2 regions of the Mesorhizobium sp. WSM4809 genome follow, and region 2 is predicted to be linked to the other one. Evidence: predicted binding sites of a transcription regulator. Region 2 holds the regulator's gene; the other holds the start of a gene.
The links. The regulator PhoB, encoded in region 2, activates phosphate uptake and scavenging genes when phosphate is short. The targets are predictions, from matches to a motif close to TGTCATNNANCTGTCAT.
Positions count from the first base shown of each region.

Region 1: AC0L24_RS13290 (ceramide glucosyltransferase) is a predicted target of PhoB. The motif match lies at 1,351-1,367, and genes of this name have one in related genera.

Region 1 is NZ_JBVVQW010000004.1:423,221-433,293, reverse strand. It holds gene AC0L24_RS13290 (ceramide glucosyltransferase) at 91-1,242, opposite strand; gene apaG (Co2+/Mg2+ efflux protein ApaG) at 1,476-1,868, shown strand; gene AC0L24_RS13280 (Hsp33 family molecular chaperone) at 2,061-3,092, opposite strand; gene argF (ornithine carbamoyltransferase) at 3,220-4,131, opposite strand; gene AC0L24_RS13270 (aspartate aminotransferase family protein) at 4,149-5,348, opposite strand; gene AC0L24_RS13265 (GcrA family cell cycle regulator) at 5,707-6,225, shown strand; gene AC0L24_RS13260 (magnesium and cobalt transport protein CorA) at 6,379-7,389, opposite strand; gene phoU (phosphate signaling complex protein PhoU) at 7,479-8,204, opposite strand; gene AC0L24_RS13250 (ATP-binding protein) at 8,318-9,583, opposite strand; gene ppk2 (polyphosphate kinase 2) at 9,806-10,073, shown strand, end outside.
Region 2 is NZ_JBVVQW010000010.1:66,784-76,856, forward strand. It holds gene pstA (phosphate ABC transporter permease PstA) at 1-1,258, shown strand, start outside; gene pstB (phosphate ABC transporter ATP-binding protein PstB) at 1,276-2,100, shown strand; gene phoU (phosphate signaling complex protein PhoU) at 2,127-2,834, shown strand; gene phoB (phosphate regulon transcriptional regulator PhoB) at 2,851-3,540, shown strand; gene AC0L24_RS22875 (ROK family protein) at 3,557-4,804, opposite strand; gene xylF (D-xylose ABC transporter substrate-binding protein) at 5,075-6,115, shown strand; gene AC0L24_RS22885 (sugar ABC transporter permease) at 6,258-7,610, shown strand; gene AC0L24_RS22890 (ATP-binding cassette domain-containing protein) at 7,622-8,422, shown strand; gene AC0L24_RS22895 (CHASE domain-containing protein) at 8,550-10,073, shown strand, end outside.

The DNA of each region.
Region 1 (10,073 bases), on a different contig from region 2:
CCATAAATTATGTATACACAAAAATAGAGCCTAACGCAACATTTCCGTATATACGATAATTATTCCAGCGGTCAAACCTAGCTGACGCCTTCAGGCGCCGGACGGCGTCTCTTCCAGCTCGGCCGTCTTGGTGCCGATGGTCATCGCATTGCCGCGCCAGTCGACGGCGCCGCCGAGCCAGCCGCGTCCCCACATCGCCGGCAGGATCAGGTCGCGCGCCATGATCGCGGCGACCATGCGTGGCGACAGGTACCAGCCCTTGGACCAGGCCAGGGCGCACTCCGGAAGGTAGAAGGCCGCCAGTACGGCAATGGCGGTTGCCCAGAGGCTGAAACCGGCACTGGCTGCGGCAATCAGCGCAAGCACCAGCGGCACCAAGGCGCCGGTCAGGATTTCGGGTGCGAAGAACAGCGGGAAAGTGACGCGGCGCAGGCGCGCCCAACGGGCCTGACGCGACCAGATCTCGTCAAACGAGCGCCGGCCAAGCGGCTGCTCGAAGGGGGCGGCGACGAGATTGACGCGCAAGCCGAGGCTGTTCACCAGCTTGGTCGCGGCGGCGTCCTCGGCGATCTCGGCGGCCAGCGCGCGGATGCCGCCATTGGCGTCGAGCATCGGCTTGTTCCAGAGCATGCTCTTGCCCTGGGCAAAGCCAAGGCCGAGCGCCTCGCCGGCATATTGCCAGCGCGCCTGCAGCGTGTTGAGGAAAGCGCATTCGACCTCGGCCCAGAAGCCGGCAGGCCGGGAGCCGATCGGCGTCGAGCAGACAAGGCCGGTGCCGGACCGCCAGGCAGCCATCAGGTGCTGGACGTAGTCTCTCGGCATCAGCACGTTGGAATCGGCCAGGACGACCCAGTCGTGCCGCGCCGCTTCCCAGCCCTTGACGCAATTGTTGAGTTTCGGATTGGCGCTGATGCGGTCGTCGCCGATAAGCAGCCGGGCTGGCACTTTCGGAAACCGGACGATCGTCCTGTTTATCAATTTGACCACCGGATCGTCGGCATGGGCAACGCAGAAAATCAACTCGTAGCGCGGCCAATCGAGCGAGAAGGCGCGTTCCAGCGTCTCCTGCGTGAACGGCTCGACGCCGCGCGACGGCACGACGATCGACACCGGCCGCGGCTTGGCGGCCGGCGGCCCAATGGTGTGGCGCCGTTTCAGACGCGAAGCGGCGAGCACGATGCTGGCGAGATTCGAGAGGATGAGGACAGTTGAAAGCGTGGCGGCTATGAGAGTGAGTTCCATCGAGATCCGGTCACTCCAGGAAAACCGGTCCACAAGATGGCCGGTTTCAACAGTTCAGCAGAGCGCCCGAGTCGCGCATCACCAGTCCGCGCACACCATCATTGTCATATGTCACTTAAATGACATTCTTTGTCGGCACCTGCCCGCGAGGTCGGCCAGAGGAGGCTTCGGTCGGTTGACCTAACCGCACAGAGCGCCGAAAGTTCCGCTGGAACCGTTTTTTGGAGCCGCTTATGTATAGCGCCGTCACGCGCAACATCGAAGTGCAGGTCAGGCCATTCTATCTGGAGGACCGTTCGGATCCCTCGGAGAACCGCTATGTCTGGGGCTATCAAATAACGATCGACAATCAGTCGGACGACTTCGTGCAGCTTCTGTCGCGCTATTGGCATATCACCGACGGCACTGGCCGCGTCGAGGAAGTGCGCGGCCCCGGCGTCGTCGGCGACCAGCCCGAACTCAATCCCGGCGACAGCTACCAATACACGTCCGGTTGCCCGCTCTCGACACCATCCGGCATCATGGTCGGGCACTACACGATGCGCAACCAGCAGGGCGAGACGTTCGACATCGCCATTCCGGCGTTTTCGCTGGACCTGCCGGGGACGCGGCGGACGGTGAATTAGCGCCTTTCTCCCCGTTCTACGGGGAGAAATGCCCGGCAGGGCAATGAGGGGCGGCACCGAACTCGTGAGATTATCTCCCAAGCACGACAACGTCTGAGTGGACACACGCGGCCATTCGCCAAAGTTCGCGCTGCCCCCTCATCCGCCCTTCGGGCACCTTCTCCCCGTAAACGGGGAGAAGGAAAAACCCTGCTACTGAGCCGCGAATTCCGCCGGGTCGAAGTCATATTGCTTCGAGCAGAATTCGCAGGCGACGTGGATGCCACCATCCTCGGTGCTGTCCTTGATCTCCTGCGCGGAAAAACCCTCGAGGATGCCGCGGATCTTGTCCTTGGAGCACGAGCACTGGTCGGCGACCGGGACGCCGCCGAAGACGCGCACGCCATGCTCGTGGAACAGCCTGTAAAGCAGCCGCTCGGCACCGATCGTCGGGTCGATCAGTTCGGTCGGTTCGATCGTGCCGAGCAGCGCCAGCAACTCCTGCCAGGAATTGTCGACCGGGTCGTGGATCTCCTCGCGCGGATCGCCATCGCCACCCGGCAGGTCCGGGACGCGCATGCGCTCGGGCGACTGCGGCAGGAACTGCGCCAGGATACCACCGGCGCGCCACTGCTCGCGGGCACCGCCAGGACCGGGCGTCAAAAGCTTGGCCACCGACAGCCTGAGATCGGTCGGGATCTGTTCCGACTGGCGAAAATAGGTGCGTGCCGCATCTTCCAGCGTCTCGCCGTCGAGTTGGACGATGCCCTGGTAGCGCTGCGTGTGAGCGCCCTGGTCGATGGTCAGCGCCAGCACGCCGCTGCCGAGCAGCGTCTGCTGGGAAGTTTCGCCGGCCGCGACAAGCGCTTCCAGCCGGTCGGCGTCAAAACGCGCATAGGCGCGCAGCGCCGAGGGCGTGGAAAAATCCGCGACCAGCATGTCGACAGGCCCGTCGGTGCGGGTCTGCAGGATAAACTTGCCCTCGAACTTCAGCGAGGTGCCGAGCAGCACGGTCAGCACACAGGCCTCTGCCAGCAGGCGGGCGACCGGCTCGGGATAATCGTGGCGGCCGAGGATGGCGTCGAGCATCGGCCCGAGTTGGACGGTGCGGCCCCGCACATCGAGCGGGCCGACCTCGAACGGCACGACATGATCGTCGCCGGCATAGCCAAATTCGCCGAGTTTGGGGTGATGTTCAGTCACTTGATAGGTTTCCAACATGACAAAGCTCCAGGGCGCGGCCATGCCGCCCTCCGGGGCGCATGCGTCGAAACGCGCTTGATTTGCGTGATGCGGCGCAAATAGGCATCACACCCTCGCAGATCAAGCTCCCGGGGATCAAGCGCCCAGACACTTCAAGCGCCGAGACACTTCAAGCGCCGAGACACCAGGCAAGCACGGCCTTCTGGGCATGGAGCCGGTTCTCGGCCTCGTCGAAGACCACCGAATGCGGCCCGTCGATGACGTCGTCCGTCACTTCCTCGCCACGATGCGCCGGCAGGCAATGCATGAACAGCGCGTCCGGCTTGGCCTTGGCCATCAGCTTGGCGTTGACCTGATAGGGCGAGAACACATTGTGGCCGCGGGCGCGATGCTCCTGGCCCATCGACACCCAGCAATCGGTGACGATGCAGTCGGCCTGATCGACGGCTTCCTCGGGCGAGCGGGTGAAGTGCAGCTTGCCGCCATGCGCCTGCGACCAGTCGATATGCTTCTGCGCCGGCTCACTGCCCTCGGGCACGGCGACGTTGAGGTTGAAGCGGAACCGGGCCGAGGCCTCAAGTAAGGAATGCAGCACATTGTTGCCGTCGCCGGTCCAGGCGATGGTCTTGCCGGCGACCGGACCGCGATGTTCCTCGAAGGTCATGATATCGGCCATCAGCTGGCAGGGATGGGTGTCGTCGGTCAATCCATTGATCACCGGCACGGTGGCGTTCTCGGTCAATTCCAGCAGGCGCTCATGCGAGGTGGTGCGGATCATGATCGCATCGACATAGCGCGACAGCACCTTGGCGGTGTCGGCAATGGTCTCGGAGCGGCCGAGCTGCATCTCGGTGCCGGTCAGCATGATGGTCTCGCCGCCGAGCTGCCGCATGCCGACGTCGAAGGAGACGCGCGTGCGCGTCGACGGCTTGTCGAAGATCATTGCCAGCACCTTGCCTTCGAGCGGTTTGGTGCGTTCGCCGGCCTTGAGGCGCGCCTTTCGCACCACCGCATCGTCCAGCATCAAGCGCAGATCGCCTTCGGAAACGGTGGAAAGATCGGTGAAATGGCGAACTGACATCTGCAATGGTTCCGGGATTACTTCGCCGCGGCGGAAGCGATCGCCTCCGCCAGGCCCTTGGCGCCGGCGCGGATGCGGTTGAGCGCGTCATGGATCTCGGCGTCGGTGACGGTGAGCGGCGGCAACAGGCGAATGACGTTGTCGCCGGCCGGAACCGCCAGCAGGTGCTGGTCGCGCAAGGCCATGTTCACCTTGGTGTTGGGCATGGCGCATTTGAGGCCGAGCATCAGCCCGGCACCCCTGATGTCCTCGATGATTTCGGGAAACTCGTCGGCGACCGACGCCAGTCCCTGCTTCATCAGCAGCGCCTTGCGCTGGACATCTTCGAGGAAGCCGTCTTCCAGCACGACATCGAGCACGGCGTTGCCGACCGCCATGGCAAGCGGGTTGCCGCCGAAAGTGGTGCCGTGCACGCCAGCAGTCATGCCTACGGCCGCTTCATCCGTGGCAAGGCAGGCGCCCATCGGGAAGCCGCCGCCAATACCCTTGGCGATCGCCATGATGTCTGGCGTGACACCTGACCATTCATGCGCGAACAGCTTGCCGGTGCGGCCGATGCCGCACTGGACCTCGTCGTAGATCAACAGCAGGCCGTGCTGTTCGCACAATTGCCTGAGCCGCTTCAGCGACTGCGTCGGCACCGGGCGGATACCGCCCTCGCCCTGCACCGGCTCGATCAGGATCGCGGCCGTCTCCGGCGTGATCGCCTTTTCGGCGGCGTCGATATCGTCGAAGCCGACCTGATCGAAACCTTCGACCTTAGGGCCGAAGCCTTCGAGATATTTGTACTGGCCGCCAGCCGCGATGGTCGCCAGCGTGCGGCCATGGAAGGCGCCCTCAAAGGTGATGACGCGGAAGCGCTCGGGATTTCCTTTGACGAAATGGCAGCGCCGCGCCGTCTTGATCGCGCATTCCAGCGCCTCGGCGCCGGAATTGGTGAAGAACACCTTGTCGGCGAAGGTGGCGTCGGCCAGCCGCTCGCCAAGCCGGCTCTGCCCCGGAATCTCATAGAGGTTGGAAACATGCCAGAGCTTGGCGGCCTGCTCGGTGAGTGCGGCGACCAGATGCGGATGGCTGTGGCCCAGCGAATTGACGGCGATGCCGCCGGCGAAATCGAGATATCGCTCGCCCTTGTCGGTAACCAGCCAGGTGCCTTCCCCGTGGTCGAAGGCCAGGGGTGCGCGAGCAAAGGTCTCGTAAAGCGCCGAACCGCTCATTATATGCGTCTCCGGTACCGGAAAATCAAAAAAGCCGCCAAAGCGGCGGCCTGTGCGGCTTATCCCGTTTTTCGGCCATGAAGTCAACGAAAACGTCGCGTAGTGGCGCGCGGCAAGCCCTCCGACGGGACGCCGGCTCATCAGCGACCGGGCAAGTTGGGGAAAACCGAAAAAACCGATTCGTGTTGCACTTGGGACTCTTGTCACCGAGTCAGCGCATAGAGTAGTTGTAGTTGAGAAATAACTAGATTTCGTGCGGCGGACCTAATCACCAGATATATGTGGTGTCTGCCCTGGCAAATGTTGCCGGGTCGGGAGAAGGATTCCGATTGCCGCACGCTTAGAGGAGCGCGGTCTCATGAACTGGACTGACGAGCGGGTAGAACTCTTGAGAAAACTGTGGTCGGAGGGTCTGAGCGCAAGCCAGATTGCTGCGCAGCTTGGAGGGGTCAGCCGCAACGCGGTCATCGGGAAGGTGCATCGGCTGAAACTGTCGGGCCGCGGACGCTCGACCGCCACACCGGCACGCCAGAAGAAGGCAGCGCAAGGATCGACCGTCCAGAAATCGGTATCACGCGCTGCAACCACGGCACGCCATGTCACGACATCGATCGGCGCGACCGCCTTGCAGACGCAGTTCGACGCCGAACCCGTGGCACGCCATTACATCCGTCCGGTCGAGAATGTCGTGCTGCCGATCTCGCGGCATCTGCAGCTGGTCGAGCTGACCGAGCGAACCTGCAAATGGCCGAACGGTGACCCGCTTTCAGAGGACTTCCATTTCTGCGGCAACGAAGCCGCCGAAACCGGACCCTACTGCAAATATCACGCCCGCGTGGCGTTCCAGCCGGCATCGGAGCGGCGGCGGAGTCGCTGAGCGAATAGCGAATAGCGAATAGCGAATAGCGAATAGCGAATAGCGAATAGCGAATAGCGAATAGCGAATAGCGAATAGAAACGGCTTGCCTTCCGTCACAGGAAGCAAGCCGTTTTTGTGTTCGCTATTCGCTACTCCCTATTCGCTCTCTTCTCACAGCCAACCGTTCTTCCTGAACCGCCAGTAGAGAAACGTGCAGATGAGCGCGATAGCGCCCAGCACCACCGGATAGCCGTATTCCATCTTCAGTTCCGGCATACTGTCGAAGTTCATGCCGTAGATGCCGGCGAGCGCCGTGGGCACCGCCAGGATCGCGGCCCAGGAGGCGAGTTTCTTGGTGTTCGCCGTTTCCTGACTCTGGCCGACCAGGAGGCTGGCCTCGAAAGCGAACGCCAGCACTTCGCGCAGGCTGTCGATCTTCTCCTGGACGGTGCGGATGTGGTCGGTCACGTCGCGGAACAGCGGGTGCATGGCGGTATGTATCTGCGGCAGCTCGGCGCTGGTCAGCCGTCGGCAGACTTCGACCAGCGGAAGCGCGGCATTGCGCAGGCGCAGGAGATCGCGGCGCAGCATATAGAGCCGTTCGATGTCGGGAGCGGTCATTGGCTTCAGCAGAACCTTGTCCTCGATCGCCTCGACTTCGTCCTCGATCTGCTCGAGCACCGGCATGTAATTGTCGACGATGAAATCGAGAATGGCATAGAGGACGAAATCCTCACCCTTGGCCAGCGAATGCGGGCAGCTTTCCCAGTGCTGACGAACGGCGGCATAGGACGTCGAGGGACCGTGCCTGACGCTGACGATGTAGCCTGAGCCGACGAACAAATGGGTCTCGCCGAAGGTGACCCGGCCGTCGATCAGCTGTGCGGTGCGGGCGACGATGAACAAGGCGTCGCCATATTGCTCGATCTTCGGCCGCTGGTGCGGGTGCTCGGCATCCTCGATCGCCAGTTCATGCAGGTGAAACTGCGCCTGGACGCGCAGCAACAGGTTACGGTCGGGCTCCAGCAGGCCGATCCAGACGACATGGCCGGATTTTTTTGCCCATTCGCCGGCTTCCTCGATGGGAATGTCGGCGATGCGGCGCCCGGCCGTGTAAACGCCGCAAGCGACAATGCCGGATATCGACGCAGGCGCCGGGGTCAGGTTCCGAACATTTTCCATCACGACCTCCCGGAGCAAATCCACGGACGAGGATAGAGGCAAGGCCCGGAAAGCTTAGCGTAAATCGGATGGCGGTTCGAGAGGCGCGTTCACTTCACCGGCTGCGTCTCGGAAAGGCTGATCTTGTCGGTCTTGTCGCCCTTGGGCCGCTCAGCCGGCAACTGATCGCCGGTGACGATGTAGTAGATGGTCTCGGCTATGTTGGTGGCGTGATCACCGATACGCTCGATGTTCTTGGCGCAAAACAGCAGATGCGTGCAGGGCGTGATGTTGCGCGGATCTTCCATCATGTAGGTCAGCAATTCGCGAAACAGCGATGTGTACATGGCGTCGATCTGGTCGTCACGATCGCGCACGAAGCCGATTTTCTCCACCGAGCGAGACGCGTAGACGTCGAGCACTTCCTTGAGCTGGGTCAACGCCAGGTTGGACAGGGCCTCGAGGCCTCGGAACAGGCTGGTCGGCTGGCGTCCGTCGGTGACGGCGACCACCCGCTTGGCAACGTTCTTGGCGAGATCGCCAACCCGTTCGAGGTCGGCGGAGATGCGAATGGTCCCGACGATCTCGCGCAAATCCGACGCCATCGGCTGACGCTTGGCGATGATGATGATCGCCTTGTCGTCGATTTCGCGCTGGCCCTCGTCCAGTACGGTATCGTCGCGGATGACCTTCTGGGCAAGGCCTGGGTCGGCATTGACGAGAGCGGTGACCGCCTGCTCGACCATGCGCTCGGCATGGCCTCCCATCGCGGCGATGCGCTTCGACAGATATTTCAACTCCTCGTCATAAGCGCTGACGATGTGCACGGACTGCATGGCAAAATGCCTTCCCACGGGGTGTTTTGATTTTGAGTCGTTTCCTCGAATCCCCGCTGATACGCTAGCCGGATGACAGAAAAAAGAAACAGTCCCCTTGAATTAGGGCGATATCAGTGCGTCGGCAAATGAACCGAGAATGCCGCGCCGTTGCCGACTTCGGACTTGATCGAAAGCCGGGCGTTGTGGCGCGTCAGTATATGCTTGACGATCGACAGGCCGAGGCCGGTACCCTTCTGGGTCCGGCTGGTCTCGACGTCGACGCGGTAGAAGCGCTCGGTAATGCGCGGAATGTGCTCCTCGGGAATGCCAGGGCCAAAGTCCCTGATCGTCACGTCGATGCCCGGTTCTGATCCGGCGTCGCTATGGGCTATGAATACAACCACGCGCTCACCCGACTGCCCGTATTTGCAGGCGTTTTCCAAGAGGTTCTCGAAAACCTGGAAAAGCTCATCGCGATCGCCAGGCACATGAAGCGGCCCATCGGCGTAGTGCCGCTCGATGGCAACGGCGTTTTCGCTGGCCAGCGGTCCGAGCGAGTCGATGACGCTGTCGACTGTCTGCCGCAGATCCACCTCGGTTCCCGGCTTCAGATAGGGTTTCATCTCGAGCCGCGACAGCGACAACAAATCGTCGATCAGACGCGCCATGCGACCGGTCTGGCTCTGCATGATCTGCAGAAACTGGTCGCGCGCCGCCGCGTCGTTGCGGGCTGGCCCGCGCAGCGTTTCGATAAAGCCGGCGATGGAGGCGAGCGGCGTGCGCAGTTCATGGCTGGCATTGGCAATGAAATCGGCGCGCATACGGTCGATCCTGCGTGCTTCGCTCTGGTCCTTGAACACCAGCACATAGAGATCGGTGGCGTGACCGACCGAGGACACACTCACCCGGTAGGCCCGTTCGACCGGCAGCTTCTCCATGTAGTCGACGACATCGGAGGCGATATCGCCTGATAGCACGCCGTCCAGCAGGGTCTGCATCTCCGGCGCCCGGAATTTCAACGACAGCGACATGCCTGGCGCGATGCCACCGAAGGCGGCGAAGGCGGCGGCGTTGGCATGGACGATGGTGGCGGTCCGATCGAAGATGATCAGCGGATCGGCGACGGCGGCGGCCAGATATTCACCAGAGAGCCGCTGCAGGCCGATGGCCTCGATGGCAGCGCCGCTGCCGGTGGATTGGCGCGCGCCAGTGGCCGGCAGTATGGCCGCTGCAAGCAGCAACAGCAGCGCCGCGAGGACGACATAGGCTGAAATCCCGGCCAAGGCATAGACGGCGACGACCGCGGTGACGCCGGCCGCAAGCAGCCAGCGGCTATGCCACAGCCGTGCGGCCATGGTTTGCGTCATGCCTCTCTGCTCTGTGTCCAGGTCAGCCATTCGCTCGTGGACCTGCCCCCATGTCTTCGCACCCGGTCGCACGGTGGCGGAAAACTTCCACTAGACCGCTTGCCGCATGACCCCGAAAATCGGGATCGATTTTCGGAAAGGATCATGCGCAAATCAAAAGTGCTACAGCGTCCTTTGCGCATCCAAACGGACGCGCGACGCTGTAGTGGCTCCCCATAGCATGAGTCCGGAAGCTGGAAAGGGTTCGTCTCGATGAAAAAAGCCAAAGAAAGTCCCGCCGCGCCAACTTCGGGGCCGCTGAAGATCAGGATCGGTGGCAAGGAGAGGGAGTTCGACATCGAGAATCCCGTGCTTCCCGACTGGGTCGAGGACAACAAGCTGACCGCTGGCGGCTATCCCTACGACAAGAAGATGAAAAGCGACGAGTATGACGAGATACTCGAGAAGCTGCAGATCGAGCTGGTCAAGGCGCAGGCTTGGCTGCAGTCGACCGGCAAACGGGTGATGGCGCTGTTCGAGG
Region 2 (10,073 bases):
CGGCCTGAAGGCCCGTTACGCCGCCGAACGCCGTTTCCGCATCTATGGCGTCGTGGCGATTTCCGTAGGCCTGGCGTTCCTGGCAATCATGCTGATCACCATCGTCTCGAAAGGCTACACCGCCTTCTGGCAGACGACGGTATCACTGCCGATCTCGTTCGACGAGAAGGTGATCGATCCTTCCGGCAAGCGTGCAACCGATCCGAGCGTTCTGATCAAGGCAAATTATCCCAAGCTCGCCGAAAACGCGCTTGTGGCCAAGCTCGGCATCTCTCCTGATGACAAGCCGATGATCCAGAAGCTCAAGGGCTTCCTGTCGGAAGGCGCCCGCGTCCAGTTGCGCGACATCGTTGCCGCCGATCCGTCCGTGATCGGCACGACACGCAACGTCAACATCCTCGCCGCCGCCAATCTCGACTCGGCTTTCAAGGGCCAGATCGACCTCAGTGTCGAGGAAGCGCGACGCAAGGTCTCGGACCAGCAGATCACCTGGATGAACAAGCTCAAGACCGAGGGCGCGATGGCCGAGCACTTCAACAGCGGCCTGTTCACCTACGGCGCCTCCAGCCGCCCGGAAACCTCGGGCATGGGCGTGGCGATCATCGGCTCGTTTTATATGATGGTAATCGTGTTGCTCCTGGCGCTACCGATCGGCGTCGCCGCCTCCATCTATCTGGAGGAGTTCGCCAAGAAGAACCGTTTCACCGACCTTATCGAGGTCAACATCAACAATCTGGCAGCGGTGCCGTCAATCGTCTTCGGCTTGCTCGGCCTCGCGGTGTTCATCAATTTCCTGGGCATGCCGCGCTCCGCCGCTTTCGTCGGCGGCCTGGTGCTGACACTGATGACGCTGCCGACGATCATCATCGCGACGCGCGCTGCACTTGCCGCGGTGCCGCCGTCGATCCGCTCGGCGGCTCTCGGTCTTGGCGCCTCCAAGATGCAGATGGTGTTCCAGCACATCCTGCCGCTTGCCGCACCCGGCATCCTCACCGGCACCATCATCGGTCTAGCGCGTGCGCTCGGTGAAACCGCGCCCCTGCTGCTAATCGGCATGGTCGCCTTCGTCGCCGATCCACCGACGACGCCTTTCGATCCGGCCACCGCGCTGCCGGTGCAGATCTATATGTGGGCGAACGAGGCCGAACGCGCCTTCGTCGAGCGCATGTCGGGCGCGATCATCATCCTGCTCGTCTTCCTCATGGCCATGAACATCACCGCGATCGTGCTTCGGCGTCGGTTCGAGCGGCGCTGGTAGAAAAAAGGCATTTTGGTATGAACATCATGACCGAACAGTCCCTTGAAAACGCAGTGGGCGATAAGATGAACGCCAAGTCGAACGAAGTGATCAAAATGCGCGGCGACAAGGTCGGCGTGTTCTATGGCGAGAAGCAGGCGCTGTTCGATGTCAATCTCGACGTCCGCCTGAATCAGGTGACGGCGCTGATCGGCCCCTCCGGCTGCGGCAAGTCGACCTTCCTGCGTTGCCTCAACCGCATGAACGACACCATCGATTCCGCGCGGGTAACCGGCAAGATAACGCTCGACGAAGAAGACATCTACGACAAGAACATCGATGTCGTCGAACTCAGGGCGCGCGTCGGCATGGTGTTTCAGAAACCCAATCCGTTCCCCAAGTCGATCTACGAGAACGTCGCCTATGGCCCGCGCATCCACGGATTGGCCAAGCGCAAGGCCGACATGGATCAGATCGTCGAGTCGAGCCTGAAGAAGGCGGCAATCTGGAACGAGGTGAAGGACCGTTTGCAGGAACCTGGCACGGGTCTTTCCGGTGGCCAGCAGCAGCGTCTGTGCATTGCACGCGCCATCGCCGTGTCGCCCGAGGTGATCCTGATGGACGAGCCGTGTTCGGCGCTCGATCCGATCGCCACTGCTCGCGTCGAGGAACTGATCGACGAACTGCGCCAGAACTATACGATCGTCATCGTCACCCATTCGATGCAGCAGGCAGCGCGCGTGTCGCAGCGCACCGCGATGTTCCATCTAGGCTATCTGGTCGAGGAGGGCGCCACCGACAAGATGTTCACCACCCCCGACGACAAACGCACCCAGGACTACATCACCGGCCGGTTCGGCTGAGCTCAGGCATATGAGGGACGAAGATCATGGGTGAACATACCGTTGCATCTTTCGATGAGGATCTGGAGCAGATCAGCCAGCTGATCCGCGACATGGGCGATCTCGCCCGCTCGATGGTCAGTGGCTCGACCAAGGCTTTGCTCAATTCGGACAATGCGCTGGCGCAGCGCGTGGTTTCCGACGATGCCATCATGGATGCCCGCCAGCGCGAGCTGGACGATCGCGCCATCACGCTGATCGCCAAGCGCCAGCCAATGGCCAACGATCTGCGTGCGGTGGTCGGTTCGATCCGCATGGCCGGCGACCTCGAGCGCATCGGCGACCTTGCCAAGAACATCGCCAAGCGCGTCGGCACTGTCGGGCTGAGCGTCACGCCGCACGATCTTTCGCATTCGATCGACGCGATGGCGCAGCTGGTGCTGATCCAGGTGCAGGGGGTCGTCGACGAGTATGCCGCCGCTGACGCGGCAGCGCTTGCCACGCTCAGAAACAATGATGAACGCATCGACGTCAAATACACCTCGGTGTTCCGCGAGCTGCTGACCTACATGATGGAAGATCCCCGCAACATCACGGCGTGCACGCACCTGTTGTTTTGCGCCAAGAACCTCGAGCGGATCGGCGACCACGTGACCAACATCGCCGAAAATGCCTACTATGTTTTGACCGGCACGCAGCTGCCAGCCAATCGTCCGAAGCAGGACGAGACGGCAATGTCCGCGCCAGCGGCATAACAGGGGTGACCAGCCGATGATCGCACCACGCATCATGGTGGTGGAGGATGAGGAGCCGCTAGGCGTGCTGCTCCGCTACAATCTTGAATCCGAAGGTTACCAGGTCGAGGTGGTGACGCGCGGCGATGAGGCCGAAATCCGGCTGCAGGAGAACGTTCCCGATCTTCTGGTGCTCGACTGGATGGTGCCTGCGGTTTCGGGCATCGAACTCTGCCGGCGCCTGCGAATGCGTCCCGAGACCGAGCGGCTGCCGATCATCATGCTGACCGCGCGAGGCGAGGAAAGCGACCGCGTGCGCGGCCTGTCGACCGGCGCCGACGACTATCTGGTCAAGCCCTTCTCGACGCCAGAGTTCATGGCCAGGGTCAAGGCGCTGCTGCGCCGGGCCAAGCCGGAAGTGCTGTCCAGCGTGCTAAAGGTCGGCGATATCGTGCTCGATCGCGAGTCGCACCGTGTCTATCGCAAGAAGAGCGAGATCCGGCTTGGGCCGACGGAATTCCGCCTGCTCGAATTCATGATGCGCCATCCAGGCCGCGTGTTCTCGCGCAGCCAGCTGCTCGACAATGTCTGGGGCGAGACGATCTACATCGACGAGCGCACGGTCGACGTGCATGTCGGCCGGCTGCGCAAGGCGGTCAACAATGGCCGTATGCCTGATGTCATCCGCACGATCCGTGGGGCCGGATACGCCATCCGAGAGGACTGAACTCCCTCGTTTGAACTCACGCCACGTTCTTGCCGCCGAAACCGGATCTCGCCTGCACGCCCGGCGCAAAAATCTCCTGATCGACGAAGATCAGCGCCCGCATGGCGCAGCCCTCGCGGATCAGCGGCAGTTCGTTCGGCTCGGTGTCGAAGGAAATCGATTTGGAATGCTGGCCGCCGGCGGTCTGGGCAATCGCTTGCCGCAATGCCGGCTCGATCAGGTCGAAGGCGGCGGCGCTGACACCGACCATGGCGACCGGCGCCGGATCGATCAGCGCGAACAGGCTGCCGAGGCCGTAGCCGAGCGCTTCGCCGGCCTTGCGATAGGCTTCCCGTTCGGGTCCGTCACCTTCGCGGGCCGCGGCAGCCAGGGCGCGCATGTCGGCGTCGCTGACATCGGCAACGGGTTCTGCATCCTCGCCCATCTGCCTGGCGTTGCGCCAGATGGCGTAATTGCCCGCATAGGCTTCGACGCAGCCGCGCCGTCCGCAGCGACATAGCGCGCCGTTCGGCCGATGGATCATGTGGCCGAATTCGCCGCCCGAAGAATGGGTGCCGGTGAACAATTCGCCCTTCAGCACCAGTCCCATGCCGATGCCGTGCGACAAAAGGATAGCGATGAAATCGTCGCGGTAACGATCGGGGTCGCGCCAGCGCAGCGCCACCGCCATCATGTTGCAGTCGTTCTCCATTATGGCAGGGATGCCGAACTGGTCTTCGAATATGTCAGCGAAGGCGATGTCGGTGTGCGGCGTGATCGGCGACCACAGCATGGCGCGGGCACGGGTGTCGGTGATGCCCTGGATGGCCAGCGCGATGCGGGCGATGCTGCGCACGTCCAGGTCGGGATCTGCCAGGCGGCGCCGCACGATGGCCGTGCATTCCCCGATCAGCGACTCGCGCGACATCGTCAGCGTGTCCAGCCGGCGCTGTTCCTCGGATATTACCTGGCCGGCATAGTCGATGACGGCGACGGAGAGGAAGTTCAGCGACAGCACCACGGTCATTACCGCGGCCGCTTCCGGATTGAGACTGAGGCCGACCTGCGGCCGGCCGCGTTTGAGTGAGCCGGCCTCGCTCGGCTTGCTTTCGGTCAGGATGCCTTCGACGATCAGGTCCGCTGAAATCGCCGAGATGGTCGAATGGCTGAGGCTTGTGGTCGCGGCGATCTCGGTTCGCGACGGCTGTCCGGCGCGGCGCACTGCCGCGATCACCATGGCGCGGTTGCGGCGGCGCAGATCGTCGTGGCGGATTCCGACCGACATGTTCTTTCATATCCTCCCGGTCGCCGCGGTTCCTCCTGCCCCTGGAACGCTGTCGGTGACGCCGGTAAATACTGGCAGAAGCTGCAGGCCGTGTCATTTATTTATTCCGAGACTCGAAAAAAACTCGAAATGACATCAAAATCCATCAGAATCGATGTTGACAGCGTTCGGGCGTTGGCCCAGTATTTTTTCGAGGCTCGAAAAAATAGAGCCTCTGTGCCGGCCCTCGGGTCAGTTTGGTCGCGCCATACGCGGCGCAGGGAGGATAATATGAAAAGATTCACGGCCGCCATCCTGGCGGGTGCCGCCATGTCGCTGACGCTCGCGTCTGTCGCGCAGGCGAAGGACAAGGTCGTCGGCGTTTCGTGGTCCAACTTCCAGGAAGAACGCTGGAAGACCGACGAAGCCGCCATGAAGACGGCGATCGAGGCCGCTGGCGACAAGTACATCTCCGCCGATGCGCAGTCCAATCCCGGCAAGCAGCTTACCGATGTCGAAAGCCTGATCTCGCAGGGCGCTAATTCCCTGATCATCCTGGCGCAGGACGCTTCGGCCATCGGCCCGGCCGTGCAGAAGGCGCTGGACGAAGGCATTCCGGTCGTCGGCTATGACCGGCTGATCGAGAACAAGGACGTCTTCTATCTGACCTTCGACAACAAGGAAGTCGGCCGCATGCAGGCCCGCGAAGTGTTCAAGGTCAAGCCGGAAGGCAACTACGTCTTCATCAAGGGCTCCGGTGCCGATCCCAATGCCGACTTCCTGTTCTCGGGCTCGATGGAAGTGCTCAAGGAAGCCATCGACAGCGGCAAGATCAAGAATGTCGGCGAAGCCTACACGGATGGCTGGCTGCCCGCCAACGCCCAGAAGAACATGGAGCAGTTCCTGACCGCCAACGACAACAAGGTCGACGCGGTGGTCGCGGCCAATGACGGCACTGCCGGTGGCGTCGTCGCGGCGCTGACGGCTCAAGGCTTGGCCGGCACCGTGCCGGTCTCGGGTCAGGACGGCGACCACGCCGCGCTGAACCGCATCGCCCTCGGCACGCAAACCGTGTCGGTGTGGAAGGACGCGCGGGAGCTCGGCAAGAATGCCGCCGAGATCGCCTCGCAACTGGCCGACGGCAAGAAGACGAGCGACATCGCCGGCGCCAAGGACTTCACGACGCCGGGCGGCAACACCGTCAAGTCGCTGTTCCTGACCCCGGTTGCCATCACCAAGGACAATCTCAACGTCGTCATCGACGCCGGCTGGATCAAGAAGGACGAAGTCTGCGCGGGTGTCGCCGCCGGCACCGTGGCGGCCTGCAACTGATCCGTACCACTTTGAAATATCTGAACGCCGCGGCCCAAAAGCCGCGGCGTTTTCTCAAAGAATTCTGTTTCCGCATCATGCGGATAGCTTCTAGGCTGGGCTCCGGCATGCGCGTCAGACGGCCAGCCGGTGGGAGGAAACCATGACCGATACGACGTCAAACCCGCAGACCGATACGGCGCGCGCGTCGGAACTCGGCGCCGTCGCCCGGTTCCTGAAGGCGACCGAGATCGACACCCGCATGCTCGGCATGATCGGCGCGCTGCTGGTCATCTGGATTGGGCTGCATGTCATTTCCAGCCTGCGCCTTGGCGTCAATCCGCTCGATTTCGACAGCCGCACCTTTCTCACGCCGCGCAATCTGTGGAACCTGTCGGTGCAGACGTCCGCGGTTGCCATCATGGCCTGCGGCATGGTGCTGGTCATCGTCATGCGCAACATCGACCTGTCGGTCGGTTCCGCCGAGGGCCTGATCGGCATGGTGATGGGATTTGCCCAGGTGCATTTCCTGGTGCGCTTTGTCGGGCTCGAACTCGGCAACCCGTGGATCTGGGTCCTGGCACTGGTCATCGGCCTGGCGCTCGGCCTGTTGATCGGCGCTTTTCAAGGCTTCGTCATCGCCTATCTCGAAGTGCCCGCCTTTATCGTGACGCTGGGCGGCCTGCTGGTCTGGCGCGGTGCCGCCTGGTGGGTCACTTCAGGCCAGACCGTGGCGCCGCTTAACGCCACTTTTCAGCTGATGGGCGGTGGGCCGGCGGGATCGATCGGCGCGACCTGGAGCTGGATCGTTGGGATCGTCGCCTGCCTCGCCGTGGTGTTTGGGCTGTTCAACGGGCGGGTGCAGCGCAAGCGTTTCCGGTTTCCGCTACGTCCGATCTGGGCCGAGGCGCTGCTTGGAGTCGTCACCTGCGGCGCCATCATGGGTGCGGTCTGGCTCGCCAACTCCTACCCCTGGCCGATCGGCATCGTGAACAGATATGCGGCCGCCAACAACATCACCGTTCCCGAAGGCGGCCTGTTCATCGCCCACGGTATCGCCATACCGGTGCTGATGGCTGTCGCCGTCGGGCTGGTGATGACCTTCATCACCAACCGCACCCGTTTCGGCCGCTATGTGTTCGCCATCGGCGGCAATCCCGAGGCGGCTAATCTCGCCGGCATCAACACGCGATGGATCACCATGAAGGTGTTCATGATCATGGGCGTGCTGGCCACGATTGCCGCGGCGATCTCCTCGGCCCGGCAGAATTCGGCCACCAACGTGCTTGGAACGCTCGACGAACTGCTCGTCATTGCAGCCGCCGTGATCGGCGGCACGTCGCTTGCCGGCGGATCGGGAACGATCATCGGCGCCATGCTGGGCGCGCTGCTGATGCAGTCGCTGCAGTCCGGCATGGTGCTGCTCGGCGTCGACTCGCCGCTGCAGAGCATCGTCGTCGGGGCCGTACTGGTCATCGCCGTGTGGCTCGACACCGTCTATCGCAAGCGCGTCTAGGAGGGCATGCCATGAATGACAAGACTGCTCCTGCAGCCACCGCGCTGATCGACATGAGGAACATCTCGATCGCGTTTGGCGGCATCCGCGCCGTCGACGACGCCTCGATCGATCTTTTCCCCGGCGAGGTCGTGGCGCTGCTCGGCCACAATGGCGCCGGCAAGTCGACATTGATCAAGATCCTGTCCGGCGCCTACAAGCGCGATTCGGGCCAGATCTTCGTCAACGGCGAGGAGGCATCGATCTCCAATCCACGCGACGCCAAGAAATACGGCATCGAGACGATCTACCAGACGCTGGCGTTGGCCGACAATGTCGACGCCGCCGCCAATCTGTTCCTCGGCCGCGAGCTGATGACCGCCTGGGGTACGCTCGACGACGTTGCCATGGAGGCCGAGGCGCGCAAGGTGATGGGTCGGCTAAATCCCCGCTTCCAGCGCTTCAAGGAGCCGGTGATCAAGCTGTCGGGCGGCCAGCGGCAATCGGTGGCGATCGCGCGTGCGATCCTGTTCAACGCCCGCATCCTGATCATGGACGAGCCGACTGCGGCGCTTGGTCCGCAGGAAACGGCGCAGGTCGGCGAACTGGTCAAGCAGCTCAAGTCCGATGGCATCGGCATCTTCCTGATCAGCCACGACATCCACGATGTGTTCGAGCTTGCCGACCGGGTCTGCGTCATGAAGAACGGCCAGGTCGTTGGCACCGCCCGCACCACCGATGTCACCCAGGACGAGGTGCTGGGGATGATCATTCTTGGCAAATGCCCGCCGGGCGCCATTCCAGGACCGGGCGCGCTGAAGATCGCGGCCTGAGATCAAGCCAGCTCGCGGTTGCCGGACACGTGATATGCCAGCCGTAAGGATGGCTTGGCCTTGGCATTGTGTTGGCACGGCGACTTGCCCATAAAGGTCCGATATCGCTCAGGGACCGCACGATCCGTTGAAGAAGCTTTTCCCGATCATCGCCTTTATCGCCGTCGCACTAATCAGCATGGTGATGGCAGGTTTCGCCTATTTCGCCACACAGGAAGCCGCGCGCATCAAGTTCGAGGCGACTGCCGACGACGCGCTCAACCGGATCGAGAGCCGCATCGACCTGCATCTGTCGCTGCTGCGCTCGACGCAGGCCCTGTTCGACGCCCGCAATGGCGATATTTCTCGCAATGAGTTCAAGGCGTTCTTCAACGCGCTCGATGTCGACAAGAATTTCGCCGGCTTGCGCGGCATCGGTTTCCTCAGGCTGGCAAAGACGGGCGACGAGGCGACGGTCGAACGCGATATGCTGCACGATTATGGCGTCAGTCATCCAATCTACCCGGATACCACGCAACCCTGGCGTACCCCTATCGTGCTGTTCGAACCGCTGGATCCATCCAACCAAGCCGCCATCGGCTACGACATGTTCAGCGAACCGATGCGGCGTGTGGCGATCGAAAAGGCGATGTCCGACGACCAGCAGCACGCCAGCGGGTTGGTGCAGCTGGGCCAGGACACGGGCGCCTCGCAGACGTTCACCGGCTTCTTCGTTTTCGTGCGGCTCAATGTCGAAACCGCTCCCGACGTCATCAATGCTTCGATATCCTCGACATCAGGTTTTCTCTATGCGGCCTTCCGGGCTCGCGATCTGTTCCAGACCGCGCTCAGCCGGTCGCCGCTACTGCCGGTCAACACCGAAATCTATGACGGCGATGGTGCCGTGAGCGGCGACAATCTGCTGTTCCGGTCGGAGACGCCGCCAGCTTCGACTTTCGGCGACAGGCTGCTGGTCACCCGAAAGATCATCGTCGCCGGACGGCCATGGACTGTCCTGTTCCGGCCGACAAGCGCCTTCTCGCAGCCGTCGTCGCGCGCCATTCCGGTGATGCTGGGGCTATTCGGCCTGCTGTTGGCGGGCGCCATCGCGCTGGTGGCGCGATATCAGGAGCGGGCCTATGAGGCGGCGTCGCGGTTGCACGAAACCACGGAAAAGAGCCTGATCGAAAAAGACCTGATGCTGCAGGAGATGAAGCATCGCATCAAGAATTCGATCACCAGGGTGCTGGCGATCGCGCGCCAGACGGCATCGCGGGCTACCGACGTCAACGAGTTTTCCGCATCTTTCTCGGCCAGGCTGCAGGCGATGGCAGCGTCCCAGGACATGCTGACGCGCTCTCGCTGGCAGAAGGCCGATCTTGGCGATCTCTTGCGCATCGAACTCGGCCAGGTGTTCGGCAAGGAGTTGCCCGAGGGGCTGCTGTCAGGGCCGCAGGTGCTGCTTGACGAAACCACGACGCAAGCGCTCGGCCTGACCTTCCACGAACTGGCGACGAATGCGCTGAAATACGGCGAAGCCGGCAATTCCGTGGGGGCACTGAAAGTGGATTGGTCTCTGGAAGGGCGTGGGCGCGACAGGACGCTGGCCCTCAACTGGCGCGAAAACGGGCAGAAGAAACTCGAAGCTCCCGCCGAAACCGGCTTCGGCACC